One region of the Roseovarius tibetensis genome, then DNA from elsewhere that is predicted to be linked to it. Evidence: riboswitches for the same ligand, from Rfam matches in the RefSeq annotation. Region 1 holds a riboswitch; the other holds the start of a gene.
The links. A riboswitch is a leader RNA that binds a small molecule or an ion and turns the genes downstream of it on or off. The one in region 1 is predicted to bind thiamine pyrophosphate.
Positions count from the first base shown of each region.

Region 2: linked by a shared signal. The riboswitch ahead of thiD (bifunctional hydroxymethylpyrimidine kinase/phosphomethylpyrimidine kinase) and the one ahead of ACROSR_RS11950 (sodium:solute symporter family transporter) in region 1 are both predicted to bind thiamine pyrophosphate.

Region 1 covers NZ_JBPBBB010000016.1:65,220-71,006, reverse strand. The annotation lists gene ACROSR_RS11955 (ABC transporter substrate-binding protein) at 222-1,787, opposite strand; TPP riboswitch at 2,106-2,216, shown strand; gene ACROSR_RS11950 (sodium:solute symporter family transporter) at 2,301-3,746, shown strand; gene ACROSR_RS11945 (LLM class flavin-dependent oxidoreductase) at 3,760-5,040, opposite strand; gene ACROSR_RS11940 (3-oxoacyl-ACP reductase) at 5,052-5,787, opposite strand, start outside.
Region 2 covers NZ_JBPBBB010000002.1:136,399-149,104, forward strand. The annotation lists gene ACROSR_RS02525 (DUF2237 family protein) at 1-324, shown strand, start outside; gene ACROSR_RS02530 (NUDIX hydrolase) at 346-1,041, opposite strand; gene ACROSR_RS02535 (DUF983 domain-containing protein) at 1,064-1,450, opposite strand; gene ACROSR_RS02540 (EF-hand domain-containing protein) at 1,675-2,181, shown strand; gene ACROSR_RS02545 (RNA polymerase sigma factor) at 2,246-2,839, shown strand; gene ACROSR_RS02550 (hypothetical protein) at 2,829-3,170, shown strand; gene ACROSR_RS02555 (periplasmic heavy metal sensor) at 3,170-3,664, shown strand; gene ACROSR_RS02560 (50S ribosomal protein L25/general stress protein Ctc) at 3,731-4,381, opposite strand; gene ACROSR_RS02565 (alpha-hydroxy acid oxidase) at 4,544-5,707, opposite strand; gene ACROSR_RS02570 (Hsp20/alpha crystallin family protein) at 5,910-6,398, opposite strand; gene trpA (tryptophan synthase subunit alpha) at 6,562-7,353, opposite strand; gene ychF (redox-regulated ATPase YchF) at 7,481-8,578, shown strand; gene ACROSR_RS02585 (ion channel) at 8,696-9,136, shown strand; TPP riboswitch at 9,373-9,475, shown strand; gene thiD (bifunctional hydroxymethylpyrimidine kinase/phosphomethylpyrimidine kinase) at 9,522-10,316, shown strand; gene ACROSR_RS02595 (FAD-dependent oxidoreductase) at 10,313-11,299, shown strand; gene thiS (sulfur carrier protein ThiS) at 11,283-11,480, shown strand; gene ACROSR_RS02605 (thiazole synthase) at 11,482-12,252, shown strand; gene ACROSR_RS02610 (thiamine phosphate synthase) at 12,249-12,706, shown strand, end outside.

The DNA.
Region 1 (5,787 bases):
CGCGGAAATTGGTGATGGCCCCTGAGGGGCGGCGTATCCTGGCAGCGGTCACGCACTGTAACGTCTCTGGAAAGACAGGGACATGCTACGATAACCGGATGCGTCAGCTTCCCGCGACACGTTGCGGTCAGAGGACGGTGGCGATCAAGACCAATGCGCCCCGCCGAAAGAGGCGGGGCGCATGCATCAACCTGGTGACCCGCAGGCCATGGGGCATGTATTCAGGCGAACCACCAGCGTTCCATCCAGCGTTCGCCGTCCATGTCGAAATTTGACGCGAACTCGCCATGCGCGATCTTGCCATTGGTCGCGAAGACGAAATTCGCGAACATCGGCAGCACGGTGCCGCCATCCTTGGACACAAGCTGCTGCATTTCCGAATACATGGCGCGGCGCGCATCCTCGTTCAGTTCGGCGCGGGCCTTCACCAGCAACTCGTCGAACCGGGCATTCGACCAGCTGCTGTCATTCCACGCCGCGCCGGACTCGTAGGCCGTGGAAAAGATCTGATCCTCGGTCGGGCGGCCGCCCCAGTAGACCGCGCAGAATGGGTGCTTCAGCCAGACATCCGACCAGTAGCCATCGTTGGCAACGCGGTTGACGTTGATGTTGATCCCGGCCGCATTGGCCGAGTTCCGGTAGAGCACCGCGGCATCCACGGCCCCCGGAAAGGCCGCATCGGCCGCCGACAGGGTCACGTCGAGGCTGTCGAGCCCGGCCTCGCGCAGGTGGAATTTCGCCTTGTCGGGATCGTAGCTGTGCTGGGCGAGATCCGGATCGTGGAACCGGTAGCTCGGTCCGATGGGCTGGTCGTTGCCGACGGTGCCGTGGCCGAACAGGATCTTGTCGACCAGCTCCTGCCGGTTGATGCCGTATTTCAGCGCCAACCGGACATTCACGTCGTCAAAGGGCGCGGTGTCGGCCTGAGCCGCGAAACTGTAATATTGCGGGCCCGCGATCGAGTGGATCGCGAGGTCGGGATCGCGCCCCAGCATGCTGATAGTCTTGAGATCGAGCTTGTCGATCACGTCGACCTCACCCGAGACAAGCGACGAGGTCCGGGCGTTCACATCGACGACCGACAGCATCTCGACCGCATCGAACCAGCCACGGTTCTGGTTCCAGTCCTCTGTGTGCCGTTCGAGGCGGGCGATGACACCGGGCTGGAATTCGACCAGCCTGTAGGCGCCGCAGCCATCGCCGGAGCGCCAGTCGATCCCGCCGTTGCCGTCGGATGGCACGATCGCCATGTGGTAATCGGTAAACACGAAGGGGAAATCGGCGCTGCCAGCGGACAGTTCGAACACGACCGTGTTGTCGCCTTCCTTGGCGACGCTCACGATCGGGGCGACCAGCGGCTTGGCAACCGAGGTGGACCCTTCGCCCCTGTGGTGATTGATGGAATCTACGATGTCGTCAAGGCTCAGCGGCTTGCCGGAATGATAGGTCACCCCCTGTCGGATCCTGAAGCGCCATGTCTTCGCATCCGGCGTGGCCTCCCAGCTTTCGGCGAGATCCGGTTCGGCCGACCCGTCTGTCGCCACTTTGGTCAGGTACCCGTGCATGCCGAACGGCAGGGCGACCGTGAAGCCGTTGGTCCAGGTTGCCGGATCCAGCGTGTCGTTGGTGTTGCCGTGACCCTTTGCATGGCGGATCGTGCCGCCGCGTTTCGGGGTCATGTCGGTGGCCGACCAGGCAACGCCCGGCATCATACCTGCGGACAGGCCCGTTGCGGCCGTGCCTGCAAGAAAGCTTCTGCGGTCGAGGCCGCGAATGCGAGATGTCATGTTTGTGGGTTCTCCTTTTGATTGTGCCCTCCGAGAAGCGCACTGGCGACATACAGTACCGGGCCGTACGCGATCGTCAAGTTGCGACGCGATTCCCCCGCGCGGCAGATGCCAGCGCACATCGCGCGACCGGCGCGCGCCGGTCGCGGCACGGCATCGCCCGGCCGGTCGGGAAACCGGCGGTCGGTGTCGGTTCGGGGACCGGCCTGCGGATCACCTTGGCGGTCGAGGCAGGACAATACACTTGGCGGCTCGTGTGAGACTGGCGGTATCGATCCTGTTTCATTGACACGCATGCGCCGGGTGCTTACCGATACCTTCAAGTCCTGGGGGAGCCTTGTCGGCTGAGACTCCATCGCTGTCATGCGGTGGTAACCCTTAGAACCTGATCCGGGTCATGCCGGCGAAGGGAAGGAATAGGCCGGGTCTGCACCCGTACCCCTCTTTCTTGCGCGCCGTGCATCGATCGCAACAGCGTACCGCCGAAAGGCGCAGAGAAGAGGACCGACTGTCATGATGCTCGACCCCGTCTGGACAGGCCTGTGGCTGTCATTATGCGCCGCCCTTCTGGCCATCCCCGGCCTGATCCATGCCCGGCGTCACCGCGACACGCTGGAAGATTACATCACCGCCCGCAACAGCCAGAACACCCGTGCGACCGTGCTGACGCTGGTGGCGACCACGCTGGGGACCTGGATCCTGTTCGGCCCGGCGCAGGCCGCGACATGGGGCGGGATCGGCGCGATCCTTGGCTATGCCTTGGGGTCGATGGTGCCGCGCCTCGTGATGATCCCGCTGGGTCAGCGGATGCGTGACCTCATCCCCGACGGCCATGGCCTGACCGAGTTCGTGATCCATCGCTACGGTCGCGTCATGTATGCCTTCACCCTTGTGATCATGCTGTTCTACCTGTTCATCCTGCTGGCCGCGGGCCTGACGGCCGTGGCGCGGATGGTGGCCTTGCTGGCGCCCATCCCGCTATGGGTGACGGCCAGCACGGTCATGGCCGCGACGCTGATATACACCTTCTACGGGGGGCTTCGGGCGTCGATCTACACCGACAAGTTGCAGATGATCGTGATCGCGCCGATGCTCGGGCTGCTCCTGGTTTTTGGCTGGCAAGCCGCCGGCGGTGCCGCCCCTACCCTTGCAGGACTGCGCGAGACCGCGCCGCATCTGCTGCAGATCGGTGACACAGGGGGGCTGCGCGCGGGGGTGACCTTCTTTCTCGCTGTGGCGCTGACCGGGCTGTTCTATCAGGGCACGTGGCAGCGGATCTATGCCGCGCGCGACGCGCGGGTATTGCGCCGGGGTTTCTGGATCAGCGGTGTGTGCAATTTCGTGGTCGTCGGGCTGATGGGGCTGTTCGGTCTGGCCTTCGTCGGGCTAGGCCTCGACGGCGACGGGTCGGTCGCGCTGTTCAGCGTTCTGCTGGCAGAGGTGCCGATGTGGTTCGCGCTGGCGCTTATCCCGCTGGGGCTGGCGCTGGTCATGAGCAGTGCGGATTCCACCATCAGCGCCACCTCCAGCATCATCGCCGTCGACATGGGGCGGCTGATGTCCGGCGCGGCTGACCGCACCCTGATGACCCTTGCGCGCTGGTTGATCGTTGTGGCGGCGGTCCCGGTGACATGGGTCGCGGCGCAAGGTTACAGCGTGCTATACTTGTTCCTGCTGGCCGATCTGCTGTGCTCGGCGGCAGCGTTCCCGGTATTCTTCGGGCTGTTCCATCGCCGCTATACCGGGTTCAACGCGGCGATCAGCACCGGGTGCGGCCTCATCGCCGGGCTGGCGATGTTTCCGGCGCCGGGCGCGGGCACCGCGACCTTGCTGGAGTCGTTCCTGCTGGCGGCGCTTGTTCCGGTCGGCGTGTCGCTGGTGCTGTTGCGGCTGCTGCCCGAGCGCGCGGCGTTTGATTTCAGCCTGCTCGGTGCCAGCGTGCGCCGCTTCCGGGGCTGAGCGCCGCACCCGGTCAGGCGGACGGGCGCGCCAGCCCCAGATGGTCGCGCAAAGTCCGTCCCGCATAGTCGCGGCGGAAAAGCCCCCGGGCCTGCAACACCGGCACCACGTGGTCGATGAAATCCTCGATCCCGTCGGGCAGCGAGGGCGGCATCAGGTTGAAGCCGTCCGCGCCGCCCGCCTCGATCCAGTGTTGCATTCGGTCGGCAATCTGTTCGGGGGTGCCGACCATCGTGCAATGACCACCCCCGGCGGCCAACCGCCCCAAGAGCTGGCGCAGCGTGGGCGCCTCGCTTTCGATGATTCGCAGGATGGTGGCGTAGCGTCCCTTGGGGCCGCTGAACGCCTCGAGCGGTGGCAGGTCGGGGACCGGCGCGTCGAGGTCCCAGTCGCGGCAATCCTGCCCGATGAACTGGCCAAGCTGGCGCAGCGAGTCCTCGGTCGGCAACAGCGCGTCCAGCGCGCTTTGCCGCGCCTTCGCCTCGGCCTCGGTCGCGGCGACATAGGTCACGAGGCCCGGCAGGATCGGCACCGGCGCGCGCCTCGCCGCGCGCACGCGTGCCTGGATATCGCGGTAATACGCCTGCGCCGATGGCAGGTCATAGGCAACGGCGTAGATCGCTTCGGCGTAGCGCGCGGCCAGATCGCGCCCCGGTTTCGACGCGCCGGCCTGAAACAGCACCGGATGCCCCTGCGGCGGGCGCGGCACGTTCAGCGGACCATCCACCATGAAATGGTCGCCCCGGTGATGGATGGGCCGCACCTTCGCCGGGTCGGCGAACTGCCCCTGACGGTCACACAGCAGCGCGTCATCGGACCACGAATCCCACAGCGCCAACACCGTGTCGGCAAATTCCCTGGCGCGTGCGTAGCGCGCCTCGGCGGGCGGCATCGCCTCGAGCCCGTGATTGCGGGCTTCCGTGTCAAACATCGAGGTCACGAGGTTCCAGCCCATCCGCCCGCCCGAGATATGATCGAGCGAGGCGAGCATCCGCGCCGCGTGAAAGGGCGTGTAAAAGGTACTGGACACCGTGGAGATCAGGCCGATCCGCTCGGTCGCGCGGGCCATCGCCGCCATCGCCGTCAGCGGTTCGAGAAACCACAAGGGCCCGCCGCCGACATTGGTGGCCGCCTGACCATCGGCAAAGAACACCGCGTCCAGCTTGCCCCGCTCGGCGATCTGCGCCAGCCCCTCGTAGTAACGGATATCGCCCAGACGCTCGACCGGCGATCCGGGCTGGCGCCACGCCGCGCGGTGATGGCCGCAGGCCATGATGAACAGGTTAAGATGCATCTGCGCGCGCTTCAGTTCTTCACGAGGCCGCCATCGACCACCAGGTTCTGCCCGGTAACGGCCCGTGCCCAGGGCGAGGCGAAAAACAGGGCGGCGTCGGCAAACTCCTCGGGCGTGGTGACCCGGCGCAGCGGCGTGTTGGCGGCGATCAGATCGAACACCGCCTCGGGCGTGGCGGCAGAGGCATCCGTGGTGCGCAGCAGCCCGCCCGACAGCATGTTCACGGTGATGCCCTCGGGGCCCAGATCATGCGCCAGCGTGCGGGTCAGCGACAGCAGTGCCGCCTTGGCCGCCGTGTAGTCGTGATAGGGCACGACCGGGTTCTGGAACAGGTTGGTGCCGATGTTGATCACCCGCCCGAATCCCAGTTCCCGCATCCCCGGCAGCGCCGCCTGAACGGTATTCAGCGCGCCGCGCGCCACGCCCTGCAACTGGTGATCGAGATGTTCCCATGTCAGGGCATCCGGGCCGGGCCGCGCATCGCCATTGAACGAAAAGGCCGGCAGCGCATTGTTGACGACAGTCGTCACCGGCGCCCCGAAATGCGCCTGTGCCGCCGCGAACATGGCGCGGACCGAATCGGGGTCGCGCACATCTGCCTGCACCGCCAGCGTACGCTCTGGTGCATGCGCAGCCACAGCCTGCGCGGCCTCTGCGCTTTCAAGGTAATTCACGATCACCCGCGCACCCTGCGCCAGAAACGCGTGGGCGAGGCAGGCGCCCAAGCCCCGGCTGGCGCCGGTGATC
Region 2 (12,706 bases), on a different contig from region 1:
TGCTCGGACGATCCGCTGACCGGGTTCTTTCGGGACGGGCATTGCAACACCTGTGCCGAGGATCAGGGCAGCCATACCGTCTGCGCGCTGATGACGGCGGAATTTCTGGCCTATTCGAAATATGTCGGCAATGACCTGAGCACGCCGCGCCCGGAGTTCGGCTTCGCGGGGCTGAAACCCGGCGATCAGTGGTGCCTGTGCGCCGGGCGGTTCCTGCAGGCGCATGACGAGGGATGCGCGCCGCAGGTGCGGCTTCAGGCGACGCATATCCGGGCGCTATCCATCGTGCCGATCGAGATCCTCAAGAAACACGCGCCCGAGTAACGCACGCGCCCGGCGGCGCGATCACTCTGTCGCCGGGGCGCCCTTGAGACGCAGGAACAGGCTTTCCTCGTCATCGTTGCGAAAGAACGGCACGGACGCGGGCGGCGTGCGATCATGCGCGCGGGCGGTGACCTCGGCCAGGACAACCTCGGTGATGAAGGGCAGGTCGAACTTGCGCACATCCGCCAGCGGGATCCATTGCAGATGGCTCAGCTCATCGCAGGCGTCCGAAAAGTCGTCCGGATCCCCGACAAGCGCCTCCGCATGCACGAGAAAAAACCGCGCGTCAAAGCGGCGTGGTCGGCCCGGCGGGGTGATAGCGCGAAACACGAATTGCAGCGGGTCCGCCACGGGCACGAGGTCGCGCGCAGCAAACCTTTCCCAGTCATCCGGCACCGGCCCCGGCCACGCGCCGGGCTGACCAAGCGCCAGCCCCGTCTCCTCGAACAATTCGCGCACCGCAGCCGTGGCAAGCGCATGGGCGATATCGCGGTCGCAATCCTCGCACAGACGTTTGGAACAAAGCGGCGGCAAAGGACGGGCAAGCGGGACATCCGCATCCGCCCGGTCTACCGCACCGCCGGGAAACACGAACTTGTTGGGCATGAAGGCCGCCGTCTTGCCGCGCTGGCCCATGAGGACATGCGGACGGTCGGTATCGCGCAGCACGATCACGGTGGCCGCATCGCGAATGGCGGTCTTGTCGATCTCGGTCATCTGCCCTCCCGGCTCGCAGGGTTCAGCGATCCTCACCGAACCCATGCATGAACCGCGCCCATTGAAAGGCCACTATGGCCCCCTTCAATCTGGGCAGAAGATACAGCGACAATGTGACCGTGCCAACGCCGAAAATGGTGAACAGAACCAGCGGCTCGGGCCGGAAATGCGTGAATGTCACATGAAGCAGAGGGGCCATCAGGTGCCCGACGATCAGGATCGTAAGATAGGCGGGCCCGTCATCGGCGCGATTATGGCTCAGATCCTCGCGGCATACCGGGCAGCTTTCACGCACCTTGAGATAGCTCTTCAGGATCGGCCCCTTGCCGCAATTGGGACATTTCCGGGAAAATCCCTTGCGCAACGCAGGCCACAAGGGGCGGTCGGTCTGGGCGGTGGTGTCATGCATGGCACTGGCCTTTCTGTGTCAGCCGCTAACCTGACGATTACGGCGCCGCATTGGAAGGGGACAGGGTGTCATTGCGGCGCGATGTCGCGAAAATCGGGGCGCGGTGTGCCGATGATGTCGTGATCGCGACGGAAACCCGCACGGGCGGCGTATCATGAACACGTTCGGATCGGCGGTCTCTTTCCCGCCGCGCCGACGTACCAGACACCACAGGAGATTTCACGATGAAAAATGTAATGCTGTTCACGGGGCTGGCGACGATCATTGCCTTTGCCGGACCGGACCGGGGAACCGCCGCAAGCCACAAGGATGGCATGCATGCGGGCGGAATGCACGGCTCGATGCAGATGCGACCCGGCTTCGACGAGATTGACGCCGATGGCGACGGCAAGATCACGACCGAGGAAATGACCATGCACATGCAGTCGCGATTCGACGGGGCCGATAGCGACGGCGACGACGTGATCTCGCGCGAGGAACTCGTCACGCACATGATGGCACGGCAGACCGAGCGCATGGGCCAGCGCGCCGATCACATGATCGAACGCTACGATAGCGATGGCGACGGGGCCCTCAGCATGCAGGAGATGCGGGACCGGCGGTCGGGCCGCATGATGAAACGCATGGATCTCGATGGCGACGGGGCGGTGTCCCGCGCCGAGTTCGAGACGGGGCACGGCCGCCACGGCGATCGGCACCACGGCATGAAAGACCGTAGCGCCGACCAGTGAGGGCACATATCTGCCCCCGGCGTCACTGGTCAAGGATGCGGGGGGGCGGGTACGCTCGGAGGCGATGCCGATGCCGTTCGACGCCATGGAGGATCTGCCCGACGAAGCGTTGCTCGCACGCTTTGCCGATGGCGATGCGGCGGCGGCACGTGTGCTGACCATGCGGCTCACGCCGCGGCTCTTCGCGCATGCCTGGCGCCTTCTCGGCAACCGCGCCGAGGCCGAGGACGTCACGCAAGAGGCGATGCTGCGCCTGTGGAAACAGGCGCCGGACTGGCGCGAGGGCGAGGCGAAGGTGACCACATGGCTCTACCGTGTGGTGGCCAACCTCTGCATCGACCGCCAGCGCCGCGCACGTGGCGGAACGGTCGCGATCGACGCCATACCAGAGCCCGCTGACGGCCGAGCAAGCGTGGTCGAGGACATGCAGCAGCGCGCCCGCGCCAACGCGCTGCAAGAGGCGCTGAACGATCTGCCCGCACGGCAGAGGCAGGCCGTCGCGCTGCGCCATATCGACGGGCTGTCGAACCCCGAGATCGCGGACATCATGGAGATCACGATCGAGGCGGTCGAAAGCCTAACCTCGCGCGGGAAACGTGCGTTGTCGGCGGCACTTTCGGGACGAAAAGAGGAATTGGGATATGCCGATGAGACATGACGATCACGACGACACGGTGCTCGATCCATTCTTCGACGCCGCCCGCGACGCCGCCCCCGCCCCGACCGAGGATATGCTGGCGCGCGTTCTGACGGATGCCGAAACGATACGGACCGCCGCGCTGTGGCCGGCACCACGACACAGCTGGACGACGCGTGTCCGGCACCTTCTGGGTGGCTGGCCAACCATGGCGGGGCTGACCACCGCGGCGCTGGCGGGGCTGTGGATCGGTGCCGGCCTGCCCGACCGTGTGATCGGCACGGACGAGGCGAGGTACCTTGTTGATATCACACCCGAAATGGCCTTCGATCTGGGCGATGGAGACGACTGATGGCAAACCCGACGCGCGGACTCCGCGGCGACCGCCTGACCCGAATCGTTCTGGTGGCATCGCTTGCGCTCAACCTGCTGGTCGTGGGGCTGGCGGCCGGCTGGGCCCTGCGGCACACGGATGGGCCACATCCGTCGCGGCTTGACATGGCGGGGGGGCCGCTGACCCGCGCCCTCAGCCAGGAGGATCGCCACGAGATCGGGCGACAGATGCGTCAGGCGTGGCGTCAGGTCGATGGCGGACGCGCCGACATGCGCGCCAGTCTCGACGCGATGGTGGCCGATTTGCGCGCCGTGCCGTTCGATCCCGCACAGGTCGCGGAACGGATGCGACAGCACCGCGCCCGCTTTGCCGTGCGCTTCGAAATGGGGCAGGACATCCTGGTCACGCACCTGTCGAACATGACCGACGCCGAGCGCCGCGCCTATGCCGACCGTCTGGAAGACAAGATCAGGGCCTATCGCGCGGCGCACGACCACCACCGTGGCGACTGAAAATGCAAAACGCGGCCACCATAGGGGGCCGCGTTCGATTGCGTCGCGAAAGATCCGACAGGCCGATCAGGCTTCGTCGGTGGCCGCCTCGGCCACCTCTTCGACATCCGCCTCTTCCTCGTCCTCGTCGTCCTGCGACTGAAGCGCCGACGGCGCGGAGATGTTGCAGATCACGAAATCGCGGTCGATGGTCGGCTTCGCACCCGCGGGCAGATCGACCATGGAAATGGTCATCGTGTCGCCGATGTTCTCCATCTTGGTCAGATCGACGACGATGTTCTCGGGAATGTCGCCCGCGGTCACGACAAGCTCGATCTCGGGACGCACGATCGTCAGGACGCCGCCCTTGCGCAGCGCCGCGCACTCTTCCTCGCCCTGAAAATCGATCTGGATGAACAGGTTGATCTTGGTCGTGCGGCGCAGGCGCAGGAAATCGACATGCGTCGGCAGATCCCGGACGATATCACGCTGGACGTCACGGCAGATCACGCGGACATCCTCGTGACCGTCGACCTTGAGATTGAAAAGCGTCGACTTGAACCGACCCGCCTTCAACCGCTTGATCAATGCATTGTAAGGCAGTTGTATCGGCAGCGGGTCCGTATCGCCCCCGAACACGATCCCCGGAACCAGATGCGCACGGCGCACCGCACGAGCGGCGCCCTTGCCCGTCCCCGTACGTTCCTGGGCGTGAAGATCAGGAATTTCTCCAGCCATCTTGAATACTCCATAGGTTAGAGCAGGGTGCCTCCAAGGCTGTCACCCCGCATGAGAGTGCGCTGATAGACCACGTCACCCGGCTTGAAAAGGCCCGAATCGGGTACTTTCCGGTTTCTTCTTGGCAAAAATACCCCGATCCACCGGTCGGGGGTCCGGGCGCTACTCCCAGCCGTCGGCGAACCCCTTGGGCACCATAAGCACATCGCGGTCGAGATCATGCACGTCGCGCCGCCCGCACAAACCCATCGAACTGTCGAGTTCCTTGTAGATGATCTCGAGCGCACGGGTCACGCCGGCCTCGCCCATGGCGCCCAGCCCGTAGGTCCAGGCGCGGCCGATATAGGTCCCCGTTGCGCCAAGGCTCAGCGCCTTTAGCACGTCCTGGCCCGACCGGATGCCGCTGTCGAGATGCACCTCGATCTTGTCGCCCACGGCATCCATGATCGCCGGCAGCGCACGGATCGCGGAAATCGCCCCGTCAAGCTGCCGCCCGCCATGGTTGGACACGATGATCGCGTCCGCCCCGACGTTCAGCGCCTCGGCGGCATCGCGCGGATCCATGATCCCCTTGATGATCAGCGGGCCGTCCCACATCCTGCGGAACTGCTTGATCCGCTCCCAGTCAAGCGCCTGGTCGAACGCCTCGGCGGTCCATGTGCTCAGCGACGAGGGGTCCGTCACCCCCTTGGCATGACCCACGATATTGCCGAAACTGCGCCGCTTGGTGCCCAGCATCCCCAGGCCCCAGCGAACCTTGGTCATCATGTTCGCCACGCTCGACGGTGTCAGCTTCGGCGGCGCGCTAAGCCCGTTCTTGAGGTCCTTGTGCCGCTGCCCCAGCAGTTGCAGATCGACCGTGATCATCGCCGCCGAACACTTGGCGTCCTTTGCGCGGTCGAACAGCCGTTGCATGAAATCGTCGTCCTTCAGCGTGTAGACCTGCATCCAGAACGGCTTGGTCGTGTGTGCGGCCACATCCTCGATCGAACAGATCGACATCGTGGACAGCGTGAAGGGCACTCCGAACGTCTCGGCCGCGCGCGCCGCCTTGATCTCGCCATCGGCGTGCTGCATGCCGGTCAGCCCGACCGGCGCCAGCCCGACCGGCATCGCCACATCCTGCCCGATCATCTTGGATGCCACGTTGCGGCCGGTCATGTCGATGGCGACGCGCTGTTTCAGGTGGATCTTGTCGAAATCCGAGGTGTTCTCACGAAAGGTCTGTTCGGTCCAGCTGCCGGATTCCGCGTAGTCATGGAACATCCGGGGCACGCGGCGTGCATATATGTCCTTGAGATCCTGAATATTCGTGATGACAGCCATGCGCCCTCCAGCCTAGATGCAAACTCCGTACAGATTTGCGCCTTATGGCACAATCGAACGACGTGTCGCAGGAAAAAGTTGCGGAGATGCGGCGCGCCATTGTGGCCCGCGTCCGGCCTCGAACGGGCGACCCGTCATGGCTTGACATGAAAAACGCGCCCCAATGGGGCGCGTTTTGGTCAACACGGACGGTGTGACCGGGTTACGAGGCTGACTTGATCTCGATCTGTTTGGCGTCCGATTTCGACTGCTCCGTCTTGGGCAGTGTCACGGTCAACTCGCCATTGCTGAAGGTTGCCGAGACGTTATCCTCGTCAATCTCGTACCCCAGCGGGATCTGCCGTGCGAACCGCCCGACGAACCGCTCGGATACGCGGCGGTCATTGTCGTCATTCTCGACCTTGCGTTCGCCGCTGAGCGTCAGGACGCCGTCTTTCAAGGTAAGTTCCACATCGTTCTCGTTCAGCCCCGGTACCTCGGCATCGACCCGAACGTGGTCTTCCGCATCGGTCACGTCGACCCGCGGCCAACCGCCAAACCCGTCGAGGGCCCACAGGTCGCGACCGAATTCACGAGAGGCGCTATCGAACAAGCGGTTCATCTCGTTGTGCAGTGCTGCGAAAGGATCGCGTTCGCCTGCCCAGTTTGCAGGGCTGCGGGTGTTCCATGGCATCAGTGATCTCATGTTCATCGCTTCCCTCCTTTTTGTTCCGTCTCGATCTTGGTGGAGGGGACGGCGACGCCGCCATTGCCGGGGCCTGCCATCCCCTTTCACCCCGAAAATGGGAAGAGCGAGCCGAACCTTCAAGGGGTTCGGATCATTTTTATCGTTCAAAAGCAGTGTATTGACCGGATCAGGCGCGATGTGCCCCGCCAGCCAGCCCGCGCACGAACTCGATCACGTCCGAGACCGGCCCGCCCTTGGCGATCTCGGCGACGATGGCCGAGCCGACGACACAGCCATCGGCCACGCCGGCGATCAACTGCGCCGTCTCGGGATTGCGGATGCCGAAGCCCACCACCACCGGAAGATCGGTCTTCGCCTTGATGCGCGCCACGTCCGGTTCGACATCGCCCGCCTCGGCCGAGGCCGCGCCGGTGATCCCGGTGATCGAGACGTAATAGACGAACCCGCTGGTATTCTCGAGAACCTTGGGCAGGCGCTTGTCATCGGTCGTGGGCGTCGCCAGCCGGATGAAGTTCAGCCCGGCCTTCGATGCGGGCAGGCACAGTTCGTCATCCTCTTCGGGGGGCAGATCGACCACGATCAGCCCGTCGATCCCCGCCGCCGTCGCATCGACCAGGAACCGTTCGACCCCCCAGCTGTAGATCGGGTTGTAATAACCCATCAGCACGATCGGGGTCACATCGTCGATCTCGCGAAAGCGCCGCGCCATCTGCAACGTCTTTTCCAGTGTCATGCCACCGGCAAGCGCGCGCTGCCCGGCCTGCTGGATCGTCGGCCCATCCGCCATCGGGTCGGTGAAGGGCACGCCCAGTTCGATCACGTCGACCCCCGCCGCGGGCAATCCCTTCATCACCTCGAAGGACCGTTCGACATCCGGATCACCCGCCATGATATAGGACACGAAGGCCTTTTTCCCGGCGGCTTTCAGTTCGGCAAACCTGGTGTCGATACGGGTCATGGGGGTGTGTCCTTCAGATGCGTTCCGGGCGGTTTGGCGCAAAGCGCGGGCGAAATCAATGCCCGGCTTGACCTTGCCCCGTCCGACCCCGTACATGCCCGCAATTCACGGGCTGGGAGAGTGGCAGATGGGCTTCAGGATGGGTATCGTCGGCTTGCCCAATGTCGGCAAATCGACGCTTTTCAACGCGCTCACCCGCACGGCGGCCGCACAAGCCGCGAATTTTCCGTTCTGCACGATAGAGCCGAACGTGGGCGAGGTCGCGGTGCCCGATGCGCGGCTCGACCGGCTGGCGGCGATCGCGAAGTCGAAACAGATCGTCCCCACCCGCATGACCTTCGTCGATATCGCCGGGCTGGTGAAGGGCGCGTCGCGGGGCGAGGGCCTTGGCAACCAGTTTCTCGCCAATATACGCGAGGTCGACGCCATCGCCCATGTCCTGCGCTGCTTCGAGGATGGCGATGTGGCGCATGTCGATGGCCGTGTCGATCCCGTCGCCGATGCCGACGCGGTCGAGACCGAACTGATGCTCGCCGATCTCGACAGCATCGAGAAACGCCGCGCCGGTCTCGCGCGCAAGATCAAGGGCGGCGACAAGGAGGCCGTGCAGGCCGACCGCCTGCTCGCCCTCGCGCAGACAGCCCTTGAAGAGGGCAAGCCCGCCCGCACCGTCGCAATCGACGAGGACGACCTCAAGGCGTGGAAGATGCTGCAGCTTCTGACCTCCAAGCCCGTCCTTTTCGTCTGCAATGTCGACGAGGCTCACGCCGCCGACGGCAACGCCCATTCAGAGGCCGTGGCACGCATGGCCGAGGCGCAGGGCGCGGCCTCGGTCGTGATCTCGGCGCAGATCGAAGAGGAAATCAGCCAGCTCGACGCCGAGGAGGCGGCGATGTTCCTGGACGAGATGGGGCTCGACGAGGCCGGTCTCGACCGGCTCATCCGCGCCGGCTACGACCTGTTGCACCTCGAGACCTATTTCACCGTCGGCCCGAAAGAGGCCCGCGCCTGGACCGTGCCCACCGGCACAACCGCGCCCAAGGCCGCCGGGGTCATACACGGCGATTTCGAACGTGGCTTCATCCGGGCTGAAACCATCGCCTACGACGATTTCGTCAGTCTCGGCGGCGAACAGAAGGCCAAGGATGCCGGCAAGATGCGCGCCGAGGGCAAGCAGTATATTGTCAAGGATGGCGACGTGCTGCATTTCCTCTTCAATACCTGACCCGCGCGCACCGGTCCCCCGCAGCACACATGGTGCGGCCCGAACGGCTGGATGGGACGCCCGCGTCCAGGCGGGTCACGGAACGCACGAAACCGTGGCAGGAGCCTTGTGACGTCAATGACCGCATTCATCATTCTTGCCGTTGCCGCGCTGCTGATTTCCGCGACGGTCCTGGTCCACTACGAGGCATTGCGCATGACCGGGCGGTTGATCCGCCATCTGCCGATCCGCCCGCGACAACGTGTTCTGGTCGTCATCTTCGCGTGCTTCGCCGCGCATCTCGTCGAGATCATCCTCTATGCCGCCGCGATCGCGGCGCTGCATCAAAGCGCGCGTTTTGGCGGGATCGAGGGTCAGGCCACGGCGACGGCGCTCGACTTCTTCTATTTCTCGATCACCAGCTTCACCACCCTTGGTATCGGGGATGTCTATCCCGAGGGACCGCTCAGGATCCTCGCCGGCATCGAATCCCTCAACGGGTTTCTGCTTATCACATGGTCTGCATCGTTCACCTATCTCGTCATGCGGCGCCACTGGCACCCGGATCTGGATGACTAGCGGCCGCGCTCGCCCGCATTGACGGGACCACGGCGCAAACCCCACCGCCCCGCGCCGTCTGTCCGGACTGCGTCCTACCGTTTTCATCTTTCTCCAAATACTCCCGCCGGAGGCGCGTCACACATCAGCGCGCGGTCGGGCGACTGGCGCAGAGATCAGTCCCGCCGGGCCGGGTCCCGACCTCGGGCGCCGCGGATGTCGCCCCTTGTCGGGTCGGCACCTAATTGCTATCTCGAAAGTATCCGTTGGGGTGCCCGATCACGGGGCTGAGAGGCAACAGGCCAACCCATCGAACCTGATCCGGGTCACACCGGCGTAGGGAACGGAGCCTTGTCTGCCAACCGGCGCAGCACCTTCGTTCCCGATAACGAGAGAGGAACGCAGGATGGCGACAACAGCGCTGACGATTGCAGGCTCCGACAGTGGCGGTGGCGCAGGCATTCAGGCCGACCTCAAGACATTCTCGGCGCTTGGTGTCTACGGGGCCAGCGTGATCACCGCCGTCACGGCGCAGAATACCGTTGCGGTGACCGACGTACACCCGATCCCCGAGGCCAGCGTCGCCGCGCAAATCGCGGTGGTGCTGGATGACATCCGGATCGACGCGATCAAGATCGGCATGCTGGGTGATGCCAGCCTGATCGAGACGGTTGCGCGGGCGCTTGCCGACCATGCCGGCCCCGTGGTGATCGACCCGGTCATGGTCGCGAAATCCGGGGCCCGGCTGCTGCCCGACAGCGCGCGTGCCGCGCTTTTGACACATCTGGTGCCACGCGCCGACCTGTTGACACCGAACCTGCCAGAGGCGGCGGCGCTTCTCGGGCTGCCCGAAGCGCGCAGCAACGCCGACATGCAGGATCACGGCGCGCGACTGCGCGACATGGGCGCGCGCGCGGTGCTGATGAAAGGCGGCCACGGCAAGGGCGAGACCTGCACCGACTGGCTGATCGGCGACGAGGCGATCCGCTTCGACGCACCCCGTATCGCCACGCGCAACACCCACGGCACGGGCTGTTCCTATTCCTCGGCCATCGCGGCGGGGCTTGCGAAGGGGCATACCCTGACGCAGGCGGTCGAGCGCGCGCATGGCTGGCTGCACGCGGCGATCCGGGCCGCAGATCGGCTACAGATTGGCGAGGGGCACGGACCGGTGCATCACTTTCACGAGGTCTGGACATGACGGCACATGTCACAATTCGCGGCGCAGGCGTCGTGGGGCTGTGCGTGGCGACCGAGCTGATGGCGCGCGGCGTGTCCGTCACCCTGCGCGACCCCAACCCGCTGCCCGGCCCCCATGCCTGTTCATGGTGGGCGGGCGGCATGCTCGCGCCCGAATGCGAAGGCGCCACCGCAGAGGAACCCGTGGTGCGGCTGGGGCGCGAGGCCGCCGATTGGTGGGCCGCACGCGGCGTGGCGGTGCAACGCCAGGGCTCGCTCGTGATCACACTGGGGCGCGACCGGCGAGAGCTTGACCAGTTCGCGCGTCGCACCACCGGGCACCGGCTGGTCACCGGCGACGATCTGACGGCATTGGAGCCGCATGTCGCCGACCGGCACGACCGCGCGCTGTGGTTCGAGACCGAGGCGCATATCGACCCGCGCGGGGCGCTTGCGCATCTGCGCCGGACGCTGGAAGCGGACGGTGCGCGTTTCGAGCAAAGCGATGAGGCCCCCGACGGCCCGGTGATCGATTGCCGCGGCCTTGCGGCGCAGGACGCCCTGCCCGATCTGCGCGGCGTCAAGGGCGAGATGGTCGTGCTGCGCAGCCGAGACGTGACCCTCACACGGCCGGTACGCCTGCTGCATCCGCGCTTTCCGCTCTATATCGTGCCGCGTGGCGACGGCATCTTCATGCTGGGCGCCACCCAGATCGAAAGCGGAGAGCGTGGCCGCGCCTCGGCCCGCTCGGTGATGGAGCTTCTGTCGGCGGCCTACGCCCTGCATCCGGCCTTCGGCGAGGCCGAGGTGGTGGAAATCGGTGCGGATGCCCGCCCCGCCTTTCCCGACAACCTGCCGCGCATCACGCGGCAAGACGACACGCTGCATGTCAACGGCCTCTTTCGTCACGGTTTCCTGCTGTCGCCCTCAGTGGCGCGGCAGGTGGCGGGGCTGGTGCTGGGCGACAATCAAAGACCGGAGATGTACCATGAAGATCACGCTTAACGGCACAAGGCACGAGACCGGCGCGGACAGCCTCGCGGCCCTTCTCGACGAGATGGGCTACGGCGACGTCAAGGTTGCCACGGCCGTCAACGAGGAATTCGTGCCGGCCGCGAACCGCGCCGACCACCGCTTGGCGGATGGCGACCGGATCGAGATCGTCACGCCACGCCAAGGGGGCTGACATGCCAACGTATTACGACACCGAAGTCGCCTCGCGGCTGATGCTGGGCACGGCGCAATACCCCTCGCCGGCGATTCTCGCCGAGGCGTTCAGACGTTCCGGCGCCGGGATCGCCACGGTGTCTGTGCGGCGCGAGGCCGGGTCAGAGCGCGCCGGCCAGGCGTTCTGGGATCTGATCCGCGATCTGGGCGTGCATGTGCTGCCCAACACTGCCGGCTGCCATTCGGTGCGCGAAGCGGTGACAACCGCGCAGATGGCGCGCGAACTATTCGATACCGACTGGATCAAGCTTGAGGTGATCGGCCACGCCGACACGCTTCAGCCCGATCCGTTCGGTCTGGTCGAGGCCGCGCGCATCCTGACCGATGAAGGCTTCAAGGTGTTTCCCTATTGCACCGAGGATCTGGTGATCTGCGAGCGGCTGGTCGAGGCGGGGTGCCAAGTGCTGATGCCATGGGGCGCGCCGATCGGCACCGGTCTGGGGCTTAACAACATCTACGGGCTGCGCACCCTGCGCGCGCATTTCCCCGATCTGCCGCTGGTCGTCGATGCCGGACTGGGCGTGCCCTCGCAGGCGGCCCACGCGATGGAGCTGGGGTATGACGCAGTGCTCTTGAATACCGCCGTTGCCAAGGCGGGAGATCCGGCGGCGATGGCCGACGGCTTTGCCCGCGCGCTGGAGGCTGGGCGCATGGGGTTCGAGGCCGATCCGATGATGCCGCGCGACATGGCCGCACCATCGACGCCGGTGCTGGGGCAGGCGTTCTCATGACGGATCTGCCGCGCTTCTACCCGATCTTCGATTCCGCCGACTGGCTGCGGCGCACGCTGCCGCTTGGCGTGAAACTGGCGCAGCTTCGGATCAAGGAACTGTCCGGCGACGCGCTGCGCGCCGAGATCGCGGACGCACAGGCGCTGTGCCGCGCGCAAGGTGCCATCCTCGTGGTCAACGATCACTGGCAGGTGGCGGTCGATGCAGGCTGCGATTGGGTGCATCTGGGACAAGAGGATCTCGATGACGCTGACATTCCGGCCATCCGCCGCGCCGGGCTGCGGCTGGGGATCAGCACCCATGACCATGCAGAGCTTGATCGCGCGCTGCAGCACGCCCCCGATTACGTCGCGCTCGGCCCGGTCTATCCGACCATCCTGAAAAAGATGAAATGGCACGAGCAAGGGCTCGACAAGGTGACCGAATGGAGGAGGCTGATCGGCGATATCCCCCT